2 regions of the Vallicoccus soli genome follow, and region 1 is predicted to be linked to the other one. Evidence: riboswitches for the same ligand, from Rfam matches in the RefSeq annotation. Region 1 holds a riboswitch; the other holds the start of a gene.
What was found. A riboswitch is a leader RNA that binds a small molecule or an ion and turns the genes downstream of it on or off. The one in region 1 is predicted to bind cobalamin.
Positions count from the first base shown of each region.

Region 2: linked by a shared signal. The riboswitch ahead of D5H78_RS09005 (ABC transporter substrate-binding protein) and the one ahead of D5H78_RS18105 (magnesium chelatase subunit D family protein) in region 1 are both predicted to bind cobalamin.

Region 1 covers NZ_QZEZ01000012.1:27,456-36,076, reverse strand. The annotation lists gene D5H78_RS18125 (GNAT family N-acetyltransferase) at 1-360, opposite strand, end outside; gene D5H78_RS18120 (alpha,alpha-trehalose-phosphate synthase (UDP-forming)) at 370-1,863, opposite strand; gene D5H78_RS18115 (ABC transporter ATP-binding protein) at 1,956-2,612, shown strand; gene D5H78_RS18110 (DUF6297 family protein) at 2,609-4,255, shown strand; cobalamin riboswitch at 4,327-4,451, shown strand; gene D5H78_RS18105 (magnesium chelatase subunit D family protein) at 4,577-6,619, shown strand; gene cobO (cob(I)yrinic acid a,c-diamide adenosyltransferase) at 6,619-7,233, shown strand; gene D5H78_RS18095 (cobyrinic acid a,c-diamide synthase CobB) at 7,230-8,618, shown strand; gene cobI (precorrin-2 C(20)-methyltransferase) at 8,615-8,621, shown strand, end outside.
Region 2 covers NZ_QZEZ01000003.1:166,380-175,000, forward strand. The annotation lists gene D5H78_RS20260 (methyl-accepting chemotaxis protein) at 1-30, shown strand, start outside; gene D5H78_RS08990 (DUF3140 domain-containing protein) at 68-460, opposite strand; gene D5H78_RS08995 (M14 family metallopeptidase) at 608-3,769, shown strand; gene D5H78_RS09000 (hypothetical protein) at 3,887-4,066, opposite strand; cobalamin riboswitch at 4,195-4,376, shown strand; gene D5H78_RS09005 (ABC transporter substrate-binding protein) at 4,414-5,613, shown strand; gene D5H78_RS09010 (FecCD family ABC transporter permease) at 5,610-6,638, shown strand; gene D5H78_RS09015 (ABC transporter ATP-binding protein) at 6,635-7,600, shown strand; gene D5H78_RS09020 (alpha-hydroxy-acid oxidizing protein) at 7,701-8,621, shown strand, end outside.

The DNA.
Region 1 (8,621 bases):
CTGCTGGTCGCCGGTCTCGAGGCGCAGGCGGGTGAGGCCGGCGGCGCGGGCCGCGTCCTCGAGCGCCGCGAGGACGATGCGGGACAGGCCCCTGCCGCGGTGGGCCGCGACGACGTACATCCGCTTGATCTCGCCGAGGCCCGGCTCGACGATGCGCCAGCCGCCGCAGCCGACGGGCTCGTCGCCGTCCCAGGCGACGAGGAACGTGCCCCGCGGGGGCGCGAACTCGGCGGGGTCGACGGGGGTCTCGTCGGGGCCGCCGTAGCGGACGACGAACTCCTGCTGGAGCTCGGCGACGAGGCGGGCCGCGACCGGGTCGTCGTAGCGCGCCGGGCGCAGGTCGAGGACGGGCGTGGGCACGGTCCCAGGCTACGCGGGCGCCGCCGCGGCCCCGTCCCCCGCCGTCGCGGCGTCCCCGCCCTCGCCGGGGGCCCCCGCGTCGTCGCGGGCGCCGCCCGCCGCGTCGAGCGCGCCGAGGAAGTCCGAGGCCCACCGCGACACGTCGTGCTCGCGCACCCGCTTGCGCATGGTCCGCATCCGCCGGCGCTGCTCGCGCTCGCCCGACTCGACCGCGCGCACGATCGTGTCCTTGACGCCCTGGATGTCGTGGGGGTTGATGAGGAACGCCCCGCCGAGCTCGTCGGCGGCGCCGGTGAACTCGCTGAGGACCAGCGCGCCGGTCTCGTCGTGCCGGCAGGCCACGAACTCCTTGGCCACGAGGTTCATGCCGTCGCGCAGGGAGGTGACGAGCATGACGTCCGCGGCGAGGTAGAGCGCGGCCATCTCCTCCTTCGGGTACGAGTGGTGCAGGTAGTGCACGGGCTGGTGGCCGAGCTCGCCGTGGTCGCCGTTGATGCGCCCCACGGTCGCCTCGACCTCGTCGCGCAGCGCCTGGTACTGCTCCACCCGCTCGCGGCTCGGGCTCGCCACCTGCACGAGCACGGTGTCGTGCACGTCGAGGCGGCCGTCGTCGAGGAGCTCGCCGAAGGCCTTGAGCCGGTGGAGGATCCCCTTGGTGTAGTCGAGCCGGTCGACGCCGAGGAGCAGGTGCCGCGGGTCGCCGAGGGCCTCGCGGATCTCCTTCGCGCGGGCCTGCACGTCGTCCCGGCGGGCGAGGTCGCCGAAGCCCGGCGTGTCGATGGAGATGGGGAACGCCCGCGCAGTGACCGTCCGGTCCCCGGCCCGCACCGTCGAGCCCGAGGTGCGCAGGCCGGCGGCCCGCCGGCACGCCCGCAGGAAGTTGGCCGCGTCGGCGCCGCGCTGGAAGCCCAGCAGGTCCGCCCCGAGCAGCCCCTCCACGACCTGCCGCCGCCACGGCAGCTGGGCGAAGATCTCGTACCCGGGGAACGGGATGTGGTCGAAGAAGCCGATGCGCAGGTCCGGCCGGATCTCCCGCAGCATCCCGGGCACGAGCTGCAGCTGGTAGTCGTGCACCCACACCGTGGCGCCCTGCGACGCCTGGCGGGCGGCGGCCTCGGCGAAGCGCCGGTTCACCTGCACGTAGACGTCCCACCAGCGGCGGTGGAACACCGGCGGCGCGATGACGTCGTGGTAGAGCGGCCACAGCGTGGCGTTGCTGAACCCCTCGTAGTACTCCGCGACCTCGCCCTCCGAGAGCGGGACGCCCACGAGGTGCATGTCGTGCTCGTCGAACGGCTCCGGGGCGTCGCCCGGCGCGCCCGACCAGCCGACCCACGCGCCGTCGGTGCGGCGCATGAACGGCTCGAGCGCGGCGACCAGCCCGCCGGGGCTGCTGCGCCAGGACACGGAGCCGTCGGGCTCCTCCACGCGGTCGACCGGCAGGCGGTTCGAGACCACGACGACGTCGTACTCGCCGGGCTCGGGTCGGTCGGGGTCGCTCACGTCGTACCAGCTCCTGGCTCGGGGGGCGGGGCCGATCCTGGCACAGCCCTCCTGGCGCCCCGCGGGCTAACGTGCCCAGGGTGCTGCTGGAGATGCGCGGGGCGAGCCGCTCGTACGGCCCCCGCACCGCCCTGCACCCCGTCGACCTGCGGCTCGGGGACGGCGAGTGCGTCGCCCTCATGGGCGACAACGGCTCGGGCAAGTCCACGCTGCTGCGCCTGGCCACCGGGCGCGACGCCCCCACGGCGGGGGAGGTCCTGCTCGACGGCGCGCCGGTGGACGAGGACGACCCCGTCGTGCGGGCGCGGGTCGCGGTCGTCGCCGACGCGCCCGCCTTCTGGCCCGACCTCACGGTCCGCGAGCACCTCGAGCTCGTCGCGGCGGCGCACGGGGTCGGGGAGGACGCCGCGGCCTGGGTCGACTGGGCGCTGGAGGACCGCCGGGTCGCCGACCACGCCGACGCCCGGCCGGCGCACCTGTCCTCCGGGCAGGTGCAGGCCGTGCTGCTGGCCGCCGCGCTCGTGCGGCCCCGCGACCTGCTCGTGCTCGACGAGCCCGAGCAGCGCCTCGACCCCGGCGCGCGCGAGCGGCTCGGGGACCGCGTCCGGGCCGAGGCGGCGGGGGGCGTGGGCGTGCTCCTGGCCACGCACCACGCCGAGCTGGCCCGCGCCGTCGCCGACCGCGTCCTGGTCCTCGCCGACGGCCGGGTCGTGGCCGACGGCCCGCCGCACGCGGTGCTGCCCGGGTGAGCGCACGCCCGGACGACGACGTCCTGCCCGGCCGCGACGACCCGTGGTGGGACGAGGTCACGCAGGACGCCCTGGCCCGGCTGGCCGTGCTGCGCCGCGCCGGGCTGCGGCGCCGGCGGCGCGAGACGGCGTACGTCCTCTACGTCGTCCTGCTCTTCGGGCTCTTCTACGCCGTGCCGTACGCCTCCGCCGCCGTGCGGGTGTCCGACGGCCCGCGCGAGCCGTGGGCCTCGTGGCTCGCCGCCGGCGCCCCCGCCGGCGCGACGGCCCTGGCCCTGGGCGCCCTCGTCCTCGCCGCGGCCGACGGGCGCTGGCGCGGGCCCGTGCTGCTCGACGCGGCGTCGGCCCACTGGCTGCTCCCGACCGCGGTGCGCCGCGGCGCGCTCCTGCGCCCCCGCTGGCGCCTGGCGGTGGCCCTGTACGCCGCCCTGGGCGCCGCGCTCGCCGCGGCCGCGGCCTTCGTGCTGCGCGTGGTCTGCGTGGGGGCGCTCGGCTGGACCCTGCTGCCCGCGGCCGGCGCCGGTGCGGCGCTGGGCGCGCTGGCCGCCGCCGCCGGCCTCGCCGCGCAGCGCGACCGGGTGCCGCCCGCGGCGCTGCGGCTGCGCTGGGTCGCCGTCGCCCTGGGCGGCCTCGCCGCGGCGACGGCCGCCGGCTCCGTGCCCGGGCCCGTCGGCGCCGTGCTGCTGTGGTCGGGGCCCTGGGGGTGGGCCGCGCAGCCGCTCGTGCTCAGCGCCGGGGCGGGGGTCCCCGGCTGGCCGCTGGGCCTCGCGCTGCTCGCGGCCGCCGCGGCGGCAGCGGCCGTCCTCGGGGACCGGGCCGCCGGGGGCGTGCCGTCGGCGGCCCTGCGCCGGCGGGCCCGCGCGGTCGACGACGTCGTCGCCGCCGCGACGGTGCTCGACCTGCGCCTGGCGCGCCAGCTCACGCGCACCGCGGACGGGGTGCCGGCCCGCCGGCTGCCGGCGCCGCCGCGGCGCGCCCGGCTCGCGGTCGCGTGGCGGACCCTCGTCGGCTGGCGCCGCGACCCGGCGCGCCCGGCCTGGGCGGCCGTGCTGCTCGCGACGGCCCTGGGCCTCGTCGAGGTCTCCTCCGCCGCGACGGGCGCCGCGCGCGCCGTCCTGCTGCTGGGGGCGCTGCTCGCCGGCTACGGCGCCGCCGCGCAGCTCGTGGAGGGCGCGCGCCTGGAGGCCGACGACACCACCCGCTCCCGCGTGCTGCCGCTGCGGTTCCGGACCCTCGTGCTGCGCCACGGCGAGGTGCCCGCCCTCGCGCTCACCGCCGGCGGCGCCCTGGCCGCCGGGGTCCTCACGGCCCTGGGCGGCGCCGCCCAGGGCGCCTGGCTGCTCGTCCTCGGCCTGCCCGCGCTCGTCCTCGCGGCGCTCGTCTCCGCCTGCCGCGGGCCGGTGCCCCCGCACCTCTTCCTGGGGCCGGACACCGGCGCGGGCAGCGTCGGGCCGCTGCGCGTCCTGGCCTGGACGTGGCGCGCCCCGCTCGCGGCGCTGGCCGGGCTCGCGCCGGTCCTGCTGGTCCCGCAGCTGGTCGCGGCCCCGGTACCGGTGCCGGCGGTGCTCGGGTGGGCCGCCGCCGTGACGGCGGCGCTCGGCTGGTGGGCGCGCCAGCAGGCCGGGGCCCACCACCGCGCGTGAGGCGCCGCGCCGCTGCTTTGACCGGTGCTCGCCCAGGGCGCAGGATGGCCCCTGCACTGCGACGGCAGTGGAGGAAGCCGGTGCGAGTCCGGCGCGGTCCCGCCACTGTCACCGGGGAGCCCGACCCCGCGCACGGCCACTGCCGCACCGCGGCGGGAAGGCCGGGGGAGGGCGCCGATCCGGGAGCCAGGAGACTCCCGCCGTCGCGCCGACCTGCTCCGGGCGCGGACCCGGGGGAAGGACCCGCATGACCTGCGCACGCCCGCCCGCGGCCACCACCCGGCCCGCCCCGTGACGTACCCGTTCTCCGCCGTCGTCGGCATGGACGACCTGCGCCTCGCCCTCGTCCTCAACGCGGTGTCGCCCGCGGTGGGAGGGGTGCTCGTGCGGGGCGAGAAGGGCACGGCCAAGTCGACGACCGTGCGCGCGCTCGCCGCCGTCCTGCCGCCCGTCGCCGTCGTCGAGGGCTGCCGCTTCTCCTGCGACCCCGCCGCGCCCGACCCGGCCTGCCCCGACGGCCCGCACCCGGCCGGCGCGCCCGCCGCCACCCGCCCGGCCCGGCTCGTCGAGCTGCCCGTCGGCGCCAGCGAGGACCGCCTCGTCGGCTCCCTCGACCTCGAGCGGGCCCTCGGCGAGGGCGTCGCGGCGTACGAGCCCGGCCTGCTCGCCGCCGCCCACCGCGGCGTCCTCTACGTCGACGAGGTCAACCTCCTGCAGGACCATCTCGTCGACCTGCTGCTCGACGCAGCGGCCCTCGGGACCTCGTACGTCGAGCGCGAGGGCGTCTCGGTCCGCCACGCCGCGCGCTTCCTCCTCGTCGGCACCATGAACCCGGAGGAGGGCGAGCTGCGCCCGCAGCTGCTCGACCGGTTCGGCCTCACGGTCGAGGTCGCGGCGCCGCGCGAGACCGGCCTGCGCGCCGAGGTGGTGCGCCGCCGCCTCGCCCACGACGACGACCCCGCCGCGTTCACCGGGCGGTTCGCCGAGGAGGAGCGCGCGCTCGCCGGGCGCATCGCCGAGGCGCGGCGCCGGCTGCCCGGGGTCCTCCTGTCCGACGCCGCGCTGCGCCAGGTCGCGGCCGTGTGCGCCTCCTTCGACGTGGACGGGCTGCGCGCGGACCTCGTCACCGCCCGCGCCGCCCTGGCGCACGCCGCCTGGCGCGGCGGGGTCGAGGTGACGGCGGAGGACGTACGGGTCGCCGCCCGGCTCGCCCTGCCGCACCGGCGCCGCCGCAACCCGTTCGACGCCCCCGGGCTCGACGAGGACCAGCTCGAGCAGGCGCTCGCCGACGGGGCGCCCGAGGACGGCCCGGAGGACCCGACCGACCCCGACGGCGGCCCCGACGGCGGCCCCGACGGCGGCCCCGACGGCGGTCCCGACGGCGGCGGTCCCGGTCCCGAGGGCCCCGGTCCCGAGGGCGGCGTCCCCGAGGCGGGCGTCCCCGAGGCCGGCGGCCCGGCGGGCGCGCAGAGCGCCCCGCCCCCCGGCGGCGACCACGCCCCCCGCCGCGAGCCGGTCACGGCGCAGGCGGGGGAGGCGTACCGCGTCCGCCGGCTCGAGGCCCGCGGCCTGGGCAGCGGGCCCGCCGGGCGCCGCTCGCGCGCGCTCGGCGACACCGGCGCGCTGGTGGGCAGCCGGCGCCCGCGGGGCCGGGCCCGCGGCATCCACCTGCCCGCGACGGTGCTGGCCGCGGCCCCGCACCAGCGCGCCCGCGGGCGGGCCGACGGCGGCCGGCTGCGGCTGCGCGGCGAGGACCTGCGCGAGGCCCGGCGGGTCGGGCGCGAGGGCAACCTCGTGCTCTTCGTCGTCGACGCCAGCGGCTCGATGGCCGCCCGCTCGCGCATGACCGCGGTCAAGGGCGCGGTGCTGAGCCTGCTGCTCGACGCGTACCAGCGGCGCGACAAGGTGGGGCTGGTGACGTTCCGCGGGGACGGGGCCGAGGTGGCGCTGCCGCCGACCTCGTCGGTGGACGCGGCCGCGGCCCGCCTCGGCGCCCTGCCGACCGGCGGTCGCACCCCGGTGGCGGCGGGCCTGCTGCGCGCCCACGAGGTGCTGCGGGTCGAGCGGCTGCGCGACCCGCGCCGGCGCCCCCTGCTCGTGCTGGTCACCGACGGGCGCGCGACGAGCGGCGGGGTGCCGGCCGCCCACCGCGCCGCCGGGCTGCTCGCCGCGACCGGCACGAGCGCGGTCGTCGTCGACTGCGAGTCCGGCCCGGTCCGCCTCGGCATGGCCGGCGACCTCGCGGCGGTGCTGGAGGCGGACCTCGTACGCCTCGAGGAGCTCGGCGCCGACGCCCTCGCCGCCACCGTCCGCGCGACCACGACGAGGCCGACGGGCCCGACGACCCCGAGGAGGGCCGCCTGATGCCGCAGGGCCAGCCGAGCACCGTCCCCGACGACGGCCTCACGACCCGCCAGCGGCGCAACCGCCCGCTCGTGGTCGTCCACACCGGCGAGATGAAGGGCAAGTCGACCGCCGCCTTCGGCCTCGCGCTGCGCGCGTGGAACCAGGGCTGGCCGGTCGGGGTGTTCCAGTTCGTCAAGAGCGCCAAGTGGAAGGTCGGCGAGGAGTCCGCGCTGCGGGCGCTGGGGCGCGTGCACGAGCAGACCGGCGAGGGCGCCCCGGTCACCTGGCACAAGATGGGCGAGGGCTGGTCCTGGATCCAGCGCCCGGGCACCGAGTCCGACCACGCCGCGGACGCCCGCGAGGGCTGGGAGCAGGTCAAGCGCGACCTCGCCGCGCAGACCTACCGGTTCTACGTGCTCGACGAGTTCACCTACCCGATGAAGTGGGGCTGGGTCGACGTCGACGACGTCGTCGCCACCCTCGCCTCCCGTCCCGGGCAGCAGCACGTCGTCATCACCGGCCGCGGCGCGGACCCGCGGCTCGTGGACGCCGCGGACCTCGTGGTCGAGATGACGAAGGTCAAGCACCCGATGGACGCGGGCCAGAAGGGCCAGCGGGGGATCGAGTGGTGAGCCTGCCCCGCGTCGTCGTCGCCGCGCCCGCGAGCGGGCACGGCAAGACGAGCGTGGCCACCGGCCTGCTGCGCGCCCTCGCGCAGCGGGGGCTGGCGGTGTCGCCGCACAAGGTCGGCCCCGACTACATCGACCCCGGCTACCACGCGCTCGCCGCGGGCCGGCCCGGGCGCAACCTCGACCCGTGGCTCGTGGGGGAGGAGCGCATCGCGCCGCTGCTCCTGCACGGGGCCGCCGGCGCGGACGTCGCGGTCGTCGAGGGCGTCATGGGCCTGCACGACGGCGCCGCCGGCCACGGGGCCTTCGCCTCGACGGCGCACGTCGCCGGGCTGCTGCGCGCCCCCGTCCTGCTCGTCGTCGACGCCGCGGCGCAGGGCCGCAGCGTCGCAGCCCTGGTGCACGGCTTCACCACGTACGACACCTCGGTGCGCGTGGGCGGCGTCGTCCTCAACCGGGTGGGGTCGGACCGGCACGAGCGGATCCTGCGCGAGGCGCTCGAGGACACCGGCGTGCCGGTGCTCGGCGTCCTGCGCCGGCACGACGCCCTCGCCACCCCGTCGCGCCACCTCGGGCTCGTCCCGGCCGCCGAGCGCTCGGCCGAGGCCCTGGCGACCGTGCGGGCCCTCGGCGAGGTCGTCGCCGCGTCGCTCGACCTCGACGCCGTGCTCGCCCTCGCCCGCTCCGCCCCCGACCTGCCCGGGCCCGCCTGGGACCCGTACGACGCCCTCGCCGCCGCACCGTCCGCGCACGATGACCGCGAGGACCTCGGCCGTGCTCGTGCGGAGCCGGTGGTCGCGGTGGCGGCCGGCCCGGCCTTCACGTTCTCGTACGCCGAGACCGCCGAGCTGCTGCACGCCGCCGGCGCCCGCGTCGTCACGGTCGACCCGCTGGCCGACGAGCGGCTGCCAGAGGGCGCGGCGGGCCTGGTCATCGGCGGCGGCTTCCCCGAGGTCTACGGGCAAGCGCTGTCCGACAACGCCGGGCTCCGGGCCGACGTCGCGCGGCTGGCCGCCTCCGGGGCGCCGGTCGCCGCCGAGTGCGCCGGCCTGCTCTACCTCGCCGACGACCTCGACGGCCTGCCGATGTGCGGCGTCCTCGGCACCAGCGCGCGGATGACCCCGCGCCTCACCCTGGGCTACCGCGAGGCGGTGGCCGGCGTGCCGAGCGTGCTGGCCGACGTCGGCACCCGGGTCCGTGGCCACGAGTTCCACCGCACCGCCGTCGACCCGGCGAGCCCCGAGCCCGCCTGGGCCTGGCGCGGCGGCACCGACGGCTTCGTGCGGGGCGGCGTCCACGCCTCGTACCTCCACCTGCACTGGGCCGGCCGGCCCGAGATGGCGGCCCGCTTCGTCGCGGCCGCGGCCCGCACGGCGGTGCCGGCATGAGCA
Region 2 (8,621 bases), on a different contig from region 1:
CGGATGGCCTCGGAGTTCGAGCGCCACTAGCCGCACCGCCACGTCCCCGGGGCCGCGGCCCCCTGCGTCAGTCGCGCAGGGGGTCGTGGCCCCAGTTCATGAGGCTGTAGCGCCACCGAGAGTGCTCGACGTCGCCCTTGGGCGGGCCCTGCGCCAGGTGCCGGTGGACGTACGCCGTCACGCGCTTCATCTGCGCCACGTCGTCACCGTCCAGGGACCCCTTGCCCTTGCGCAGGATCTCGACGATGAGCCGGCCGGACTCGTGGCCCTTGGACTCGCCCCCGCCGCTGCCGGTCTTCTTGTCGCCGCCGGAGGTCACGCCGACCGACTGCGACTCCTCCGTCGCGAGCCAGTCCTCGAGCTGCTTCGGCGTCATGGTCACGGCCTCGCGGAAAGCGTCCCAGGCCTCGTCCCGCTCCTGCGCGTCGACGCTGTCCCCGCCGCCGTCCCCGCCCGCCATGCCGCCTCCCGCCGATCACGCTGCGTCGTACCCCGTCGCACGGACCTTCCCTGCCGAACCCGCTGAAAACGCTCACCGGTCCCTTGACGGCCCCCGCGGGCGCGAGGACGCTGCGGCTCTCGGTCCGCACCAGCAACCGGAGACCCCGTGCGCGTCCCAGCCCTCGCCACCGCAGCCGCCGTCCTCGCCGCCCTGCTCGGCGTCGCCCCGTCCGCCGGCGCCGCGCCGCCGACCCGCTCCCCCGCCGCGGCCAGCGCGGCGGACGCGGGCGACCGCCTGCAGGCCTACCGGGGCGAGACCGACCTCGCGGGCCTGGCGCGCATCCGCGCCCTGGGGGTGGACCCGCACGACCTCTCCGTCGCGCCGCTGGAGGGCGGCCGCGCGCGGGTCGAGGTCGTGCTCACCGGCGCCCAGGCCCGCGGCCTCGAGCGCGCGGGCGTGGACCTCGACGCGACGGCGGCCGACCGCGGGGCGGCGCGCACCCTCGCCGCCGCGGGCGACGGGGTGTTCCGGCCCTACTCCGGGCCGGGCGGGCTCGCCGAGGAGCTGCGGGCGCAGGCCCGGGCGCACCCCGGCATCGCGGAGCTCGTGACCATCGGGCGCACGGTGCAGGGCAAGCCGATCCTCGCGGTCAAGGTGACCAAGGGGGCCCGCGCGGTCCGCGACGGCTCCCGGCCGGCGACGGTCTACCTCGGGGCCCAGCACGCCCGGGAGTGGATCACCCCGGAGATGGTCCGCCGGCTGCTCGACGACGTGCTCGACGGCTACGCCACCGACCGCTCGCTGCGCCGGCTCGTCGACACCAACGAGCTCTGGTTCATCCCGGTGGGCAACCCCGACGGCTACGACTTCACCTTCACCGAGGGCAACCGCCTGTGGCGCAAGAACCTGCGCGACAACGACGAGAACGGCGTGACGACCGTCGGGGACGGCGTCGACCTCAACCGCAACTTCGAGACCAAGTGGGGGTACGACGACGAGGGCTCGTCGCCGAACCCGGCCAGCGACACGTACCGGGGGCCGTCCCCGGGCTCGGAGCCGGAGACCCAGTCGCTCAACCGGCTCTTCGCCCGCATCACCCCCGAGTTCCTCGTCAACTACCACTCCGCGGCGGAGCTGCTCCTGCACGGCGTGGGCTGGCAGGTCGCGACGCCGACCCCGGACGACGTGCTCTACCAGGCGATGGTCGGCGACGACGACGACCCGGCCGTGCCGGGCTACGACCCCGACATCTCCGCCGAGCTCTACACGACCAACGGCGACACCGACACGCACGTGCAGGAGGCGTACGGCACGCTCGGCTTCACCCCGGAGATGGCCACCTGCCAGAGCGCGTCGGCGGTGGACCCGGACGACGCGTGGGACCCGGACGACTGCCAGAGCGTGTTCAACTTCCCGGACGACGAGGCCCTGATCCAGGCCGAGTACGAGAAGAACGTCCCGTTCGCGCTGGCCGTGGCGCGCAGCGCCGCGGACCCCGACGACCCGGTGTCGGTGACCGGGATCGACACGCCGGACTTCGTCGTGGACGCCTTCGAGGTCTCGTACGGCACGCGGCAGCCGGTCGCGGTGACCGCGAAGCGCGCGCTGCGCGACGTCGTGATGCGCTACCGGGTCAACGGGCGCGGCCCCGTCTACCGGGTGCCGGTGCGCGAGTGGCGCGGCGGCGAGCGCTACGGCGACGAGAACGACGACTACTACGCGGAGCTGCGCGGGGTGGTGCGCGGCGCCCGCGAGGGCGACCGGGTGACCGTGTGGTTCGAGGGCCGCGAGCGCGGGCTGTCCCGCAGCGAGCGGTTCACGTACACCGTGGAGAACGCTTCCCGCAACGACGTGCTCGTCGTGGCCAACGAGGACTACACCGGCGTCAACCCCACGTACCCCGACGAGGTCACCGCCCCCAAGCACCTCCAGGCGCACCTCGACGCGCTGGCCGCCAACGGGGTCGGGGCCGACACGTGGGACGTCGACGCGCAGGGCGTCCCGCACCACCTGGGCGTGCTCGGCCACTACGGGACGGTGCTCTGGTACCTGGGCGACAACCGCCTGACCCAGGACCCGGAGGACGAGCTCACCGAGTACGGCTCGGCGCAGCTGCCCGACGCGTCCGTCGCCGAGCGCCAGCAGTACCTCACGATCGCCGTCCGCGACTTCCTCAACGAGGGCGGCAAGCTCGTGCACGCCGGCGAGACGGCGGCGTACTACGGCATCCTCGGCAGCTCGCTCGGCGGCATCTACTACGGCCTCGACGGGCGGCCCGAGGAGCCGTGCGCCGTGACCGTCGACCCGACCGCGGACTGCCTGCTGCTCGCCGACGACTTCTCCCAGTACTACCTCGGGGCGTACGCGAGGACCGCGATCGCGGAGGCGGACGGCGTCGCCGGCACCGCCGGTGCGCTCGCCGGGCTGGCCGCGGACTTCGGCGGCCCGGCGACCGTGGCCAACCCGGTCGACGAGGTCGGCGCCTTCACCCCGCTCAGCGAGGTCCTCGACCCGGCGACGCACCCGTGGTTCGGCCCGAGCACCCCGGCGGCGGAGTACGTCGGCGCGTCCGGCCCGTTCCTGCCCGTCGAGGGGCGCCAGGGCGCGGCGGCGGAGCACGCGGACGACAGCTGGATGCGCCTGACCCGCACGTACGACCTCACCGGGCTCACCGCGGCCGACGCACCGGCCTTCGCCGCGCAGCTGTCGTGGGACACCGAGGAGGGCTACGACCACGTGGTCGTCGAGGCGCGCACGCCCGGCGGGGAGGACTGGACGACCCTGCCCGAGGCGGGCGGGGCCACCTCGAGCGCGGTGCCGACCGAGTGCGAGGCCGGCTTCCTCCTCGAGGAGCACCCGGCGCTGCTGCGCTACCTCACCCCGGGCGACCCCTGCACCGCCACGGGGACGAGCGGTGCGTGGAACTCGCTCACCGGGTCCTCCGACGGCTGGCAGGACCTGCGGTTCGACCTGTCGGCGTACGCGGGCGGCGCGGTGGAGGTGACGGTCTCCTACGTCACCGACCCCTTCACCGGCGGCGCCGGGGTGATCGTCGACGACACGCGGCTCGTCACGGCGGGCGGCGAGCAGCAGGAGGCGGGCTTCGAGGACGGGCTCGCCCCCTGGACCGTCCCCGGGGAGCCCGAGGGCAGCCCGGCGAACACCCGCGACTTCGAGCTCTCGCTCGGCCTCGGCGGCATCACCGCGGCGATCGCCACGGAGGACACGGTCCTGCTCGGCTTCGGGCTGGAGCAGCTGGCGAGCGACGAGGCCCGCGCGGCGCTGGCGGGCGCGGCGCTGCGGCAGCTGGGCGCCGTCCGGCCGTAGGCCGCGCGCCACGAGGCCCGGACCCCGTCGGGGGTCCGGGCCTCGTCGTGCGTCGTGCGTCGTGCCTCGTCCGTCGGGCGCCCGGCCGCTCCGGCTCGGCGCCGGGCGGCCCGGCGCTCAGCCCAGCCGGCGCCGGCGCGCCGGGCGGCGCCCCTGGGCGGCGGCGCCGCCCAGCAGGCTGCCGAGCAGCCCGCCGCCCGAGCGACCCGCGGCGCGGCCGCCCGCCGACCGCCTCCGCGCGCCCTGCGCGCCGCGCGCGACGGCCGCACCCGTGAGCAGCTTGCCGAGCAGTCCCATGCCGACCTCCGTGTCCCCGGTCTCCCGGTGCTCCTGCGGGGCCTCTCCCGGCCCCGTCCTGGGTCCTGCGCTACCCCGCGGCGCCGCGCCGCACGCCCCGCCGGGGACCCCGGTCGGCGGCGGGCCACCGGTCCGTGGTGCACTGGTGCGTCAGGCGATGGCGGACAGAGGAAGCCGGTGCGATCCCGGCGCGGTCCCGCCACTGTGACCGGGGAGCGAGCCCCGCGACGGCCACGGCCCACCAGGGCGGGAAGGCCGGGGCGAGCGGCGATCCGGGAGCCAGGAGACTCACGTCATCGCGACCTCCCAGCGGGGCGGATCTCCCCCAGAGAGGTGGCCGAGCCACCGTGCGCACCACCCGTCGTGCCCTGCCCGCGGCCCTCGCCGCGGGCGCCCTCCTCCTCGCCGGCTGCGGCGGGGACGGGCCCCCCTCGACCGCGGCCGCGCCGCCGGCCGAGCGCTGCATCGGCGACTTCGACCCCGCGGCGGACTACGTCCCCGACACCGGCGGGGTGCAGGACGCCGAGGGCTTCACGCTCTCGGACGAGCGCAGCTACCAGGTCCTCACCGTGGAGCAGCCGTACCCGGGCGGCTCCCCCGAGTCGTACGTCCTCGTGCGCTGCGGGGCCCCGGACCCCGAGCTCACGGGCGACCTCGCCGACGCCCCGCGCATCGAGGTGCCGGTGCGCAGCCTCTACTCCGCCTCGACGACCCACCTGCCGATGCTCGAGGAGGTCGGAGCGCTCGGCGTCCTCACCGGCGTCGCGGACGGCGGGCTGGTCACGAGCCCCGCGGTCAACGAGCGCCTCGAGGCCGGCACCACCACCGCGTACGCCGCGGGCGGCACCGTCGACACCGAGTCCGTCGTCGCGGCCGACCCGGACGTGCTCGTCACCGGCGGCTACGACGACGCGGCGTACCCGGTCCTTCGCGAGGCGGGCGTCCCCGTGCTCGCCGACAGCGAGTGGCTCGAGCCCACGCCGCTGGGGCGCGCCGAGTGGGTCAAGGTGTTCGGCGCGCTGACCGGCCGCCAGGAGGAGGCCGCCCAGGCGTACGAGCGGGTCAAGGACGCGTACGAGGGGACCCGCGCGCTCGCCGAGGGCGCCGAGCCGGTCGAGGTGCTGCCGGGCAGCACCTACGAGGGCACCTGGTACGTCCCCGGAGGCGGCTCGTACCTCTCGCGGCTGCTCGCCGACGCCGGCGGGACGACCGCCTGGGCGGACGACCCGAGCACCGGCAGCCTGCCCGTGCCCCTGGAGGAGGTCGTGGCCGAGGCGGGCGACGCGCCCGTGTGGCTCGTCACCGACGACTGGGCGACCACGGCGGACGCCCTGGCGGCCGACCCGCGCTACGCCGAGCTGGCCGCGCTGCGCGACGGCGGGCTGTGGACGTCGGCGAAGGTCGTGGGCCCCGGCGGCGGCAGCGACTTCTACGAGCGCGGCGTGGCCCGGCCGGACCTCGTGCTCGCCGACCTCGTGCACGTGCTGCACCCCGAGCTGCTGCCCGAGCACGGGACGACGTTCTACCGCCCGGTGCCGCAGGGGTGAACCGCCGCCCGGTCCTGGTCGGGGCGGGCCTGCTGGTGGCGCTGGCCGCCGCCCTGGTGGCGGCGGTCGCGCTGGGGCCCGTACGGGTGCCGCTCGGCGAGACCGCGCGGGTGCTGGTGGGCGCCGCGCCCGAGGACCCGCGGTGGTCGACGGTGGTCGGCACGCTGCGGGTGCCGCGGGCTCTGACGGCGGTGCTCGCGGGCTCGGCGCTCGGGGTGGCGGGCCTGCAGCTGCAGACGCTGTTCCGCAACCCGCTCGCCGAGCCGTACGTCCTGGGCGTCTCCTCCGGCGCCTCCCTGGGCGTGGGCCTCGTCGTCGTGGGCGCGGGCGGCTCCGGGGCGGGCTTCGCGGCGGGGCTGGCGGGCGCGGGGCGCGTCGGCGTGGTCGTGGCTGCGGCGCTGGGCTCGGCGCTCGTGCTCGCGCTGGTGCTCCTGCTGGCCCGGTGGGCCCGCTCGGCGGTGACGCTGCTGCTCGTCGGGGTCATGGTGGGCTCGGCGAGCACCGCGGCGCTGTCGGTGCTGCTGGTGTGGACCGAGCCGGAGCGGGCGCAGCAGTTCCTGCTGTGGGGGCTCGGGTCGTTCTCCGCGACGACCTGGTCGGACCTGCGCGTGCTCGCGCCGTGCGTCGTCGCGGGGCTCGCGGCCGCCGCCGCGTCCGCCCGCGCCCTCGACGCGCTGCTGCTCGGCGAGGCGTACGCCCGGACCATGGGCGTCGACGTGCGCCGCACCCGCCTCCTCACGCTGCTCTCGGCGTCCCTGCTGGCCGGCGCGACGACGGCGTTCTGCGGGCCGGTCGCGTTCCTCGGGCTGGCGGTGCCCCACCTGGCCCGGCGGGCGTTCGGGACGTCGGGGCACCGGGTGCTGCTGCCGGGGTGCGCGGTGCTCGGCGCGGTGCTGGCGCTGGTGTGCGCCGTCGTGTCGCAGGCCCCGGGGTCCGGGACGGTGCTGCCGCTCAACGCGGTGACGTCGTTCGTCGGGGCGCCGGTCGTCGTGGCCGTCCTGCTGCGCAGCCGGGTGGCGCTGTGAGCGGGCTGGTGCTCGACGGGCTCACCACCGGGTACGGCGGCCGCCGCGGCCGCCCGGTGTCCACCGCCCTGTCCGCGGCGGCCCTGAGGGGCACCCTCACAGCGGTGCTCGGGCCCAACGGCTCCGGCAAGTCGACCCTGCTGCGCACCCTCGCCGGCCTGCAGCCCGCGCTCGGCGGGCGGGCGCTGCTCGACGGCGAGGACCTGCTCGCGCTGCCCGGCCCGGAGCGCGCGCGGCGGGTCGGCGTGGTGCTGACCGAGCGCGTCGAGCCCGGCCTGCTCACGGCGCGGGACGTCGCGGCGCTGGGGCGCACGCCGCACCTGCCCTGGGGCGCGCGGCTGCGCCCGCAGGACGACGAGGCCGTCGGCTGGGCGCTGGACGCCGTGGGCGCGGCGGGCCTGGCGGGCCGGCGCTTCGCCGAGCTGTCCGACGGCGAGCGCCAGCGGGTGCTCACCGCGCGGGCGCTCGCCCAGGAGCCGGGGCTGCTGCTGCTCGACGAGCCGACCGCGTTCCTCGACGTGCCGGCGCGGGTGTCGCTGCTCGCCCTGCTGCGCCGCCTCGCCGCCGAGCGGGACCTCGTCGTCGTGCTGTCGACGCACGACCTGGAGCTCGCGCTGCGCCTCGCGGACCGGGTGTGGCTGGTGGGGGCGGACGGCGCCCTGCGTGAGGGGTCCCCCGAGGCGCTCGCCCTCGACGGCACCCTCGGCGCCGCCTTCGACCGCGACGGCCTGCACCTCGACCCGCAGCGCGGCGCCTTCGTCCTCGACCCCGGCCCCGACGCCCCCGTCGCCCGCTGCGCCGACCCCGTCGCCGCCCGCGCCCTCGCCCGCCGCGGCTGGCGCGTCGTCCCCGACGGCGACGCCGAGCTCGCCGTCACCCCCGCCGCCGACGGCCTCGTCGTGACCCACCGCGGGGTGCGGCGGGTGGTCGCGTCCGTCGACGACCTGCCCTCCCCGCGTTGACCACGCGGAGCACCCGTACGGGTGCCTCGCGAGGCGTCCTGGCCTCGTGAGGCACCCGTACGCCTTGTCCGGCGCCACCTGCGGCCGCGACCATGCGCGGGTGGCGGAGTCGTACGGGCGTCGGGTGCAGTCGCGGATCTACCGCGAGGGGGTGCTCGGCCGGCGCCCGGCGGTCCCCGTCGACCCCGTACGCCTCGCCGCCGCGGCCCGCCGCCGCATGCCGCGGCGCGCGTGGGCGTACGTCGCCGGCTCCGCGGGGCAGCAGGCGACGGAGCGGGCGAACCGGGCGGCGCTCGACGCGTGGCGCATCGTGCCGCGGATGCTCCGCGCCGTGGAGGAGCGCGACCTGTCGGTCGAGCTGTTCGGGCAGCGCTACCCCGCACCGGTGCTGCTCGCGCCCATCGGGGTCCTGGAGATGGCGCACCCCGAGGCGGACCTGGCCGTCGCGCGCGCGTCGGCGCGGCTGGGCCTGCCGATGCTCGTCTCGACGCAGGGGTCGGCGCCGGTGGAGGCGACGGCAGCGGCGGCCGGCGCGACCGCGCCCTGGTTCCAGCTCTACTGGAGCCGCGAGCCGGACCTCGTCGCGAGCATGGTCCGCCGTGCCGAGGCCTCCGGGTGCCGCGCGCTCGTCGTCACCGTCGACACCCACCTGCTCGGCTGGCGCCCGCAGGACCTCGACCTCGGCCACCTGCCGTTCGCCCGCGGCCTCGGCATCGCGCAGTACACCAGCGACCCCGTCTTCGCCCGCCTCGTCGCCGAGCGCCCGCGCAGCCGCACGTCCGCGCGGCCCACCCCCGCGGCGGTCGGCGCGCTGCTGTCCATGGCCCGGCACCACCCGGGGGGCACGTGGGCGAACCTGCGCTCCCCCGCGCCCCGCGCCGCCGTCGAGACGTTCCTCGACGTCTTCAGCAACCCCGCGCTCACGTGGGACGACCTCGGCCGGCTGCGCGGCCTCACGAGCCTCCCGGTGCTGGTCAAGGGCGTCCAGACCCGCGAGGACGCCCGGCTGGCCGAGGAGCAC